Regions from separate parts of the Mesorhizobium sp. M4B.F.Ca.ET.058.02.1.1 genome, predicted to be linked through region 3. Evidence: predicted binding sites of a transcription regulator. Region 3 holds the regulator's gene; each other region holds the start of a gene.
The links. Region 3 encodes LexA, which represses DNA repair genes until DNA is damaged. Its sites were predicted from a motif close to TGTTCNNNNTGTGTTCNG; they were not measured.
Positions count from the first base shown of each region.

Region 1 (3,275 bases), 3.2 Mb from region 3:
CGCCGGCGCCGCCGAACAGCTGGTCGTGGCCGGCGCCGCCGTCGAGCGTATCGTTGAACGGGGTGCCGTTGATGCGGTCGCCACCGCCCAGCGCGGCGACGAGCACGGCACGATCGTGGCTTCCGTAGCTCACGACATTCGTAATGTCGCTCAGCGCGATGGATTCGGCCGGCGGCGTCACCGTGATCGTAATCGTCGCCACATTGCTGTTGCCCTGGCCGTCCGTCGCGTAAACCGTGAAGCTGTCGGTGCCGACGAAGCCGGCCTCAGGGGTGTAGTCAAACAGATTGCCGCTCAGAAAGTCGGCATGATAGTGCAGGCTCGAGCCGTAGTGACCCTGGTGAAAGGGGTAGTAGTTGCCGTCGAAACTCGTGCTCTGCTCGAGGGCGCCGTGGTCCGGCCCGTCCACGACGATAAAGCTCAGGAGATCGTAGTCGGCATCCGCGGCGCTGAATTTGATGTCGTCGAGAAATTGCCCCTGCGAAACCGACACATTCAGATCGGCGGCGCTGGGCGCATGATTGACGAAGCTGTCGGGCTGCAGCACGCCGCCTTCCAGGATGATCTGATGCTGCCCGTACTGGGTGTTTTCGCCGCCGAAATATTCGTTCGCGCCGATCCATGTCACCGTGATGGTGTCGGGGCTGTCGGCGTTGACCGAGACAATCTGGGCCGACATGAAAGCGGCCTGGTCGGACAAGGTGCGGATAAGATTGCCTTCATTGTCGAAGACTTGCGTCTCCACCGTCGTCCAGGTCTCGGTTCGTCCCTCGTTGGTGAAGCTGGTGATGGTGAAGAAGCCGTCGAAGACATCGACCGAAGCCAGGTCGATCCCACCGAACGGGAAATCCGGCTTTGCTCCTATTGGCCCGATCACATCGCCGTCGGTTTCGGTAATGCTGAAAAGGACCGCGTCAGGGCTCGGATTGGGATTGTCGGTTTCTTCCCATACGGTGAGCTCGCTGCCATTGCTTAAGGTCGGCATCCTGTCTTCCTCGCCTTCGCGCCTGGACGTGCTGTGGATGCCCCCCGATCCCAACGATAGCATCGTACGCGCGTCGGATCGGTGACAAACCAAACTGCGCCTCGCCTTTTTCCGATGTGGTTAATTATGTGTGTCGAGCGGGAATCCGTTGCTCCAGTCGGCGTCGGCATTTGTTCTCGTAATGTTCTTGATCAATCCGAAAATCTGTGGTTGTCTTGGTTGACCCGCTCGCCGCCTGATCGCAGGACCGGCGGGCGGATAGTGGGGGCAGAGCAAGATGGTGGCGCGGGTTCGCACGGTCGCTTTCCAGGGCATCGAGGCCGTGCCGGTCGATGTCCAGGTGATGATCGCGCCGGGCAAGGTCGGCATGCAGATCGTCGGCCTGCCGGACAAGGCGGTGGCGGAAAGCCGCGAGCGGGTGCAGGCGGCGCTGCATGCGTCGGGCCTGTCGATGCCATCGAAGAAGGTGACAGTGAACCTCGCGCCGGCCGACCTGCCCAAGGAAGGCAGCCACTACGACCTGCCGATCGCGCTCGGCCTGATGGCGGCGCTCGGCGCCATCCCGGGCGATATGCTGGCCGGCTATGTCGTGCTCGGCGAATTGTCGCTCGACGGCACGATCGCGGCGGTCGCCGGCGCGCTGCCGGCGGCGATCGGCGCCAATGCCGAGAACAAGGGGCTGATCTGCCCGTTCGGCTGCGGGCCGGAAGCGGCCTGGGCCGGCAAGGACTTCGACATACTCGCACCGCGCAGCCTGATCGCGATCGCCAACCATTTTCGCGGCACGCAGGTGCTGTCGCGGCCCGAGGCCGGCATCCAACTTGCGGCGCGCGACCTGCCCGACCTTGCCGACATCAAGGGCCAGGAGAGTGCCAAGCGGGCGCTGGAAGTGGCGGCGGCCGGCGGTCACAATCTGCTGATGGTCGGACCTCCAGGTTCTGGAAAATCGATGCTGGCGCAGCGGCTGCCGTCGATCCTGCCGCCGCTGGCGCCGAAGGAACTTTTGGAAGTCTCGATGATAGCCTCGGTGGCGGGGGAGCTCGGCGAGGGCAAGCTCACCGACCGGCGGCCGTTCCGCGCCCCGCATCATTCGGCCTCGATGGCGGCGATGGTGGGCGGCGGCTTGCGGGCGCGGCCCGGCGAGGTCTCGCTCGCGCATCACGGCGTCTTGTTCCTCGACGAATTGCCGGAATTCACGCCGCAGACGCTGGATGCGCTGCGCCAGCCGCTGGAGACCGGCGACTGCGTGATCGCGCGCGCCAACCACCGCGTCACCTATCCGGCGCGCATTCAGCTCATCGCGGCGATGAACCCGTGCCGCTGCGGCATGTCGGGCGAGCCCGGCTATCGCTGCCTGCGCGGCGAGCGCTGCCGCACCGATTACCAGGCGCGCATCTCAGGCCCGCTGCTCGACCGCATCGACCTCAGGATCGAGGTGCCGGCGGTCTCCGCCAGCGACCTGATCCGGCCCGACAAGGCCGAGGCCAGCGCTTCGGTGGCGCAGCGCGTGGCGCGCGCCCGCGCGATCCAGCGCGAGCGGCTCGAACGGCTTGGCGCCGCCAGCGCCACGACCAACGCGCATTGCCCGCCCGCGATCATCGAGGCGATCGCAAGGCCGGATAGCGCGGGCCTGACGCTGCTGAAGGACGCCAGCGAGAAGCTCGCCTTTTCGGCGCGGGCCTATCACCGAGTGCTGAAAGTGGCGCGCACGCTGGCCGACCTCGACGCCAGCGAGACCGTTGGGCGCATCCATCTCGCCGAGGCGATTTCCTACCGGATGAGCGCGGAGCGCATGGCGCAGGCCGCGTAGAGCCGCCGGATGCCGCGCGTAGGCAAAACATATAGGCTAGTGCCGAAGTGAACCTTTTGGAGGGATGACGGGCATGTTCAGGAAGGGGATTGCCGTAACCGCCGCCGCGGCCTTGCTGCTGGGCAGTGTCCTGCACGCTTCGGCCGCAGGTCAAGGAGGACCTGGCGCACGGAACCAAGTCGCAAAACAAGGCACTCGAAACCATAAGGTCAAACAGGGCGCACGAAAGCCTGCCGTGAAGCCAGGCCGGAAGAGCAGGAAGCCCGCTGCATCTCAGCTTGCGGTGCCCAACAGCAACAACGGCAACGTTGCGGTGGGCGGGCCCTATGTCGGTTTGAAATACATCGGAAACGTTCCATGACGGGCCGCTGCCGTTCAGGCGATCAGCCAGCGGCTACCGCGCCTTCAGCTCCAGCCGCCGTCTATGCAGCACCGGCTCCGTATATCCGTTCGGCTGGACTGTGCCCTTGAACACTAGGT
Region 1 is NZ_CP034450.1:4,019,781-4,023,055, forward strand. It holds gene EJ073_RS19700 (Ig-like domain-containing protein) at 1-985, opposite strand, end outside; gene EJ073_RS19705 (YifB family Mg chelatase-like AAA ATPase) at 1,263-2,795, shown strand; gene EJ073_RS19710 (malate synthase G) at 3,190-3,275, opposite strand, start outside.
Region 1: EJ073_RS19705 (YifB family Mg chelatase-like AAA ATPase) is a predicted target of LexA. The motif match lies at 1,157-1,174, and genes of this name have one in related genera.

Region 2 (3,275 bases), 1.0 Mb from region 3:
GCTACACCGACAGGTTCGACGACCCCAACTTGCCGGGCGAGATCCAGGTCACCGTGATCCTGAAGCAAGTATCGTGCGGCACCGACCTCGACATCACGCAGGCAGGCATTCCGGACGCCATCCCGGTCGAAGCCTGCTATCTCGGCTGGCAGGAGTCGCTCCGCAACCTGGCAAAACTCGTCGAGCCCGAGATCAATCAGTAGGGCATGTCGCCCGAGAGAGCGCAGCGGTGACGGCGACGACGCCCCGCCTCTCCCCGCCAAATGGCGGGGGAGGTGGCCGCGAAGCAGACGGAGAGGGAGTCCTCGCAGGGCGCCACCCGCCGCCGAGCCCCCTCTGTCCCGCCGGCCATCTCCCCGACGGGGAGATTGGCGTCGCGGGCCACCCGGCTACTGGCCGACACATGATGCCGACCGTGACGGGATCGCCTGCGAGCCATGGCGCGGCGGAAGCGCCGGCGGCGTCAGGGTCCACCGCTACTGGAGCACCGGTCGCCGGTAGGGTTGGCGATCGGCCAACTACAGCTCCTTCTCGGCCAGCTCCCTGAACGCATCCGGCACCGAGCGTGCTGCTTCCAGCGCCACCGTGCCGTAGCCGACCGCCTCCCGCCCAAAACGCTGGCGGATCTTGTCGATGGCGCGGTCGGCGCCGAAGCGGGCGAGGCCCTTGCGGCTGCCGGGCCTGAGCTTCTCGTCGGCGAGGCCGAGCGGCAGTTCGAGCTGCAGCTCGGCACTTTCCTCCAGATGCGAGACAGAGATGGCAAGCAGCGAAATCTCCCGCTCCTGCGCATTGGCGGCGAGCACGCCGCGCACCAGTTCCTCGGCGATCTCGGCCAGCATCGCGGTGGCCTGGATCGGCTGCTCCAGCGTCACCGAGCGGCTGACGGCGCGCATGTCGGCGAAGCGCACGCGCACCGTTACGGTGCGGCCGGGCCGCGCCTTGGCGCGCAGGCGGCTGGCGACGCGGTCGGCGAGATGCAGCAGCGTCGGCACGAAGACGCGCGGCAGCGCCGGCTTGCGCCCAAGCGCCGACTGCGCGCCGGCGGAGTGCGCGCGGCGGTGCGTTTCCAGCCGGCGCGGGTCGCGGTTCCAGGCAAGCGCTGCGAGCTTTTCGCCGGCGGCCGGGCCCAGCAGGCGTTTCAGCGCGCCGCCATGGGTGCGAGCGAGCTGGCCGATGGTCTCGACGCCAATGTCGGCCAGCCGCGCCCTGGTCGCCGGGCCGACACCCCACATCAGCGTGACCGGCAGGTCGTGCAGGAATGCGAGCTCGGTGCCGGGCTCGACCACGACAAGCCCGTCGGGTTTTGCGACTTGCGAGGCGATCTTGGCCAGATGCTTGGTGCGCGCCACGCCGATCGAGATCGGCAGGCCGAGCTCAGCCTTCACGCGGCGGCGGATGGCATGGGCGATCTCGTCGGGCGGCCCGAACAGATGCGTGCAGCCGGCGACGTCGGCGAAGGCCTCGTCGATCGATATCCGCTCGACCAGCGGCGTGAAATCGTCGAGCACCTTGATCGCCGCGTCGCCGAGGCGCTGGTACTCGCTGAAGTGGCCGCCGACGAAGATGAGTTCAGGGCAAAGCTCGCGTGCCTTGCGGCCGGGCATGCCGCCGCGCACGCCGAAGGCCTTCGCTTCATAGGAGGCGGCCAGCACCACGCCACCGCCGACGGCGATCGGCTTGCCCCTGAGCGAGGGGTCGAGCAATTGCTCGACCGAGGCATAGAAGGCGTCGAGATCGGCATGCAGGATGGTGGCTTCTGCGCCCTGCGCCATCCCGTTCACCTTGCGGCGTTGCAGCATTAGCAGGGCCTGTTTTAAGGAATTTTTTGTCGAACAAAAAGAGAACAAACAGGGTCTGTTGTCAAGCGGCGCCGAGGGCCCGGCGAGGGCATTCGTCGCGGCCAACGGCGAGGATGCGCAATCTTGTCGGAATCTCGTTTTTTTGCCACTTTGGGGGACGTCGCAGCGCAGTGCAGCATTACGAGGTACGATGCCGAAGACCGGAACATCGTCTGGCCGGCGGCGTTGTTGACGGATAGGGACGCCGTTTGCGGGAGGCCTGACATGGGCCACTTCGAGATTTCAGACCTCGTCTATATCGTCAATGCCTGCGTCACCGGCCGTGCCGCCGGACGCCTGGTTTCGATGGCACGGGCAGTGGAGGAATTGCGCGTGCTGACCGGGGATTTCATTTCGCCGGACGAGATGGTGGCGAACGAGTTGTCGGCCGTGGCGCTGGAACGCGGCTGTTCCGTGCTGTTCGACGAGCAGCCGGGCGCCGATATCCTCAGGGCGCCATAAGCCGCTATATCAAAGACGCGCCATTTGCGGCAAGTCTTTGAAAAATCGGCCCTTCAAGCGCGCCCGCGACAAGTCGAGCGAAAATCTTAGGCATTCGTTTATGCATGCCTGCTCATATGGTGGCATGGCATTGCGCGCCCGTTTCTTCATGGATCACTTTCACCGCCTGCTGGGACGCAGAGGCGCGGGCGGCAACGTCGCCGTCATCTTCGCCTTCGCCTTGCCGGTGGTCGTTGGCGGCGCCGGCCTCGGTGTCGAGACCTCGCTCTGGTACTACAGCAGCCTGAAGCTGCAGGCGGTGGCCGATGCCGCGGCCTATGCGGGCGCGTTGGAAAAGGTCGCCGGTTCGGACAACCCGACCATCGTCGCCGCCTCCACCACCTCGGCAACCACCAACGGCTTTGCTGGCACGATCCAGGTCAACACGCCGCCGTCTTCAGGCCCCAACACCGCGAAGAAGGCGGTCGAGGTCATCGTCAACCAGCAGCTCGATCGCTATTTCACGGCCATCTTCAACAGCAGCCCGGTTCCGCAGCGGGCGAGGGCGGTAGCGCTGATCACCGACGCCTCGAAGGCCTGCGTCCAGGCGCTCAATCAGTCGGCCCCGCAGGCGGCGCTCTTCTCCGGCAACACCAGCGTCAACCTCACCGGCTGCGTCATCATGTCGAATTCGGTTGCTGCGGACGCCATCAGGACGCAGGGATCGGCCGCGCTCAAGGCCGACTGCCTTGTCACCGTCGGTGGCATGGTGCTGAACAATCCGGCGACCACGACCTGCAGCTCCAACGTCACCAAGGCCTTGCCTGCCGCCGATCCTTACGCCAGCCTGCCGACGCCCGCGGCCACCAACCCGTGCAGGAATGTCAACGGCAACAAGACGTCGCAAACGCTCCAGGCCGGCACCTACTGCAGCGGCATGGACCTCAAGGGCAATGTCGCGCTTTCTTCCGGTGTCTATGTCGTGCAGGGCGGTTT
Region 2 is NZ_CP034450.1:1,745,530-1,748,804, reverse strand. It holds gene EJ073_RS08965 (SRPBCC family protein) at 1-203, shown strand, start outside; gene dinB (DNA polymerase IV) at 519-1,772, opposite strand; gene EJ073_RS08950 (hypothetical protein) at 2,064-2,300, shown strand; gene EJ073_RS08945 (pilus assembly protein TadG-related protein) at 2,449-3,275, shown strand, end outside.
Region 2: dinB (DNA polymerase IV) is a predicted target of LexA. The motif match lies at 1,829-1,846, and genes of this name have one in related genera.

Region 3 (3,275 bases):
CAGCGCCCTGACTATGCCGTTCGGCCTCGACTGGCCATTCCTGTATCTGATGGGCAAGGGCCTGACCGCGATGATCGCGATCTCTGGGTGGATTTCCGAACGCTCGCCGGTCGATGCCGTCGGGCTGATCTCCATCCAGTCGGTGCTTTTCGTGACGATAGCGCTGGTCATCGCGACCATGGCCACGACCTGGCTGAGACTTGCGGCGATCCCCTTCGCTCTGGCGGGCCTGCTGACGGTTTCCAATACCCGCACGCCCGATGTGCTGATCTCGGAGGATGCGCATCTGGTGGCGATGCCGATCGGAGGCGGCGAGCTCGCCGTCAACCGGGTGCGGTCGAACGAATTCACCACCGACAATTGGAAACGCGCGCTGGTGGCCGAGACCATCGTCGAGCCGGAGACCTTCGAGACAGGGGATGCACGCTTCGACATCGATCCGCTCGACCTGCCGCCGGGCTCGCCATTTTACTGCAGGGACGGGCTATGCCTTGCCCGACATCCGTCAGGCGCAATCGTGGCGCTCGCGGAAAACCGCAAGACGGCGCGGCCGGCCTGCGCCTTCGCCGACCTGATCGTCATCGACGACGCCACCGCCTACAGTCCCTGCTGGAATTCGCTGGCCCTCGTCGTCACCAAACGTCAGCTCGCCCGCTCCGGCAGTGCCGCCGTCTTCTTCGATCCGCAATCGGCGAGCGCGCAAGCAACAATCCGCTACGCGGTCGAAAAGCCCTACCGGCCATGGCACGAGCAGCGCAAATACTCTCGCGAGGCGAGGGGACTGCCGCCTTACCAGAGACCCGAAAAACCGGTGGTCAAACTGGCGCCGTCGGCTCAGTAGCGCCGGATCAGGCCGACCAGCTTGCCTTGCACCTTGACCCGGTCAGGGCCGAAGATGCGGGTCTCATAGGCAGGGTTGGCAGCTTCGAGCGCGATCGATGCGCCCTTGCGGCGGAAGCGCTTCAGCGTCGCCTCTTCCTCGTCGACCAGCGCCACAACGATCTCGCCGGGGCTCGCCGTGTCGGCGTTGCGGATGATGACCGTATCGCCGTCGAAGATACCGGCCTCGATCATCGAGTCGCCCTTGACCTCCAGCGCATAATGCTCGCCGCCCGAGATCATGTCCGGGGGCACCGAGATCGAATGCGTCTGGTGCTGGATGGCGTCGATCGGCACGCCGGCGGCGATGCGGCCCATTACCGGGATCGACACCGCCGACACAGCGTCGTCGTCATTGCTGGGGGTACGCGACGGCGACGCCGGTTTGATTTGCCGACCGAGATTGCCCTGTCCCAGGCTTCCCTGGATGACGCTCGGCGAAAACTTCTTCGCCGCATTGAGACCGGGCGCGATCGAGTCAGGCAGGCGCAGCACTTCCAGAGCACGCGCCCGGTTCGGCAGCCGGCGAATGAAGCCGCGCTCTTCCAGCGCCGTGATCAGCCGGTGGATGCCCGACTTCGAGGCGAGATCGAGCGCCTCCTTCATCTCGTCGAACGAGGGCGGAATGCCGCTTTCCTTCAGCCGTTCATGGATGAACATCAGGAGTTCATGTTGTTTGCGCGTCAGCATGGCGGCCCCCACGGGTTCTGAAACCAGAATCAGAAAAACAAACCCAGAACAAACACTATCTGTTCCAGTTGTGTTCCGCAACCGTTTAAAGTTTAATGAATGCGTTGACGTTTTGTTCAGCGTAGCATCAGCACGCGGCAAGCGTCGCCTGCGGCTGCAGCCGGGGCGAAGGGCTCCCGCACGACAAGGCCGTTGGCGTCGGCGAGCATGCGCAGCATCGAGGAGTCCTGGATGCCGAAGGGGGTGGCAACCATTGAGCCGGCTTCTTCGCGGACCACGGCGCGCACGTAATCCTGCCTGAGATCATTGGCCTGCATCGCCGTGCCCAGGCGTGCCTCGCGCAGGTCCTGCCGGAAGTCGCGGCCACCGAGTCGCGCCAGCAAGGGCTTCAGGAACAATTGCGAGCAGACCAGGCTGGCGACAGGGTTGCCCGGCAGGCCGATACAGCGCGTGCGCCCCATCCGGCCGAACATCAGCGGCTTGCCCGGGCGCATGGCGATCTTCCAGAAATCGAGCGTCATGCCTTCGCCGGTCAGCACGTCGTGGATCAGATCGTGGTCGCCGACCGAGGCGCCGCCCAGCGTGACGATGACATCGGCCTGCTGCTCGACGGCCTGCCTGACCAGCGCGGCGATCGCTTCCTTGCGGTCGGCGGCGATGCCGAGATCGAGCGCGCGGGCGCCGACCGACTGAGCGGCGGCGGCGACGCCATAGGCGTTGGACGAAATGATCTGGTCGGGACCAAGCTCGCTGCCGGGCGGCAGCAGTTCGTCGCCGGTGGCGATGATGGCGACCAGCGGCCGCTTCACCACGCTCAAACACGGATGGTTGGCGGATGCCGCCAGCGACAGTGCCGCGGGATCAAGCAGGCGGCCCCTTTCGAGCAGCACATCGCCTTGCGCGAAATCGAGTCCGACACGCCGGATGTTGCGTCCTTGCGCCGTCGGCTGGGTTACCTCTACCGTGCCGCCGCCCAGGTCCCTGACATTCTCCTGAATGACGATGGTGTCGGCGCCTTGCGGCACTGGCGCGCCGGTGAAGATGCGCACGGCTTGCGACGGGCCGACGCTGCCTTCGAAGCCGCGGCCGGCCGGCGCCATGCCGATCACCGAAAGCCGCGCCGGCACGGATGCCACGTCGGTGGCGCGCGTCGCATAGCCGTCCATGGCGGAGGCGTTGAAGGGCGGTTGCGTGCGCAATGCCACCACGGGCTCGGCCAGCACCCGGCCGGCGGCGTCGATCAGCGCGACGCTCTCACTGGCCCGCGGCGCCGCTCCATCCAGCAGGCGCTCGAGCGCCTCGGCGACAGGAACCAGCGCCATCAAGCGCCTTCCCCGCGCCCGGCCGCCTTGTAATCGCCAGACTTGCCGCCGGTCTTCTCGACCAGCCTGATGCCGGAGATCACCATGGCGCGGTCGGCGGCCTTGGCCATGTCGTAAATGGTGAGGCAGGCGACGGAGGCCGCCGTCAGCGCCTCCATCTCGACGCCTGTCTTGCCGGTGACGCGGGCGAGCGCCGTGACCTTGAGGCCAGGCAGGGACGTGTCCGGCTCGATGTCCACCGAAACCTTGGTCAGGAGCAGCGGATGGCAGAGCGGGATCAGTTCATGCGCGCGTTTCGCCGCCATGATGCCGGCAATGCGCGCGGTGCCAAGCACGTCGCCCTTCTTGGCATCGCCGGCAAGGATCATCTCCAGCGTTTCGGCG
Region 3 is NZ_CP034450.1:720,550-723,824, forward strand. It holds gene EJ073_RS03585 (ComEC/Rec2 family competence protein) at 1-841, shown strand, start outside; gene lexA (transcriptional repressor LexA) at 835-1,569, opposite strand; gene glp (gephyrin-like molybdotransferase Glp) at 1,686-2,891, opposite strand; gene moaC (cyclic pyranopterin monophosphate synthase MoaC) at 2,891-3,275, opposite strand, start outside.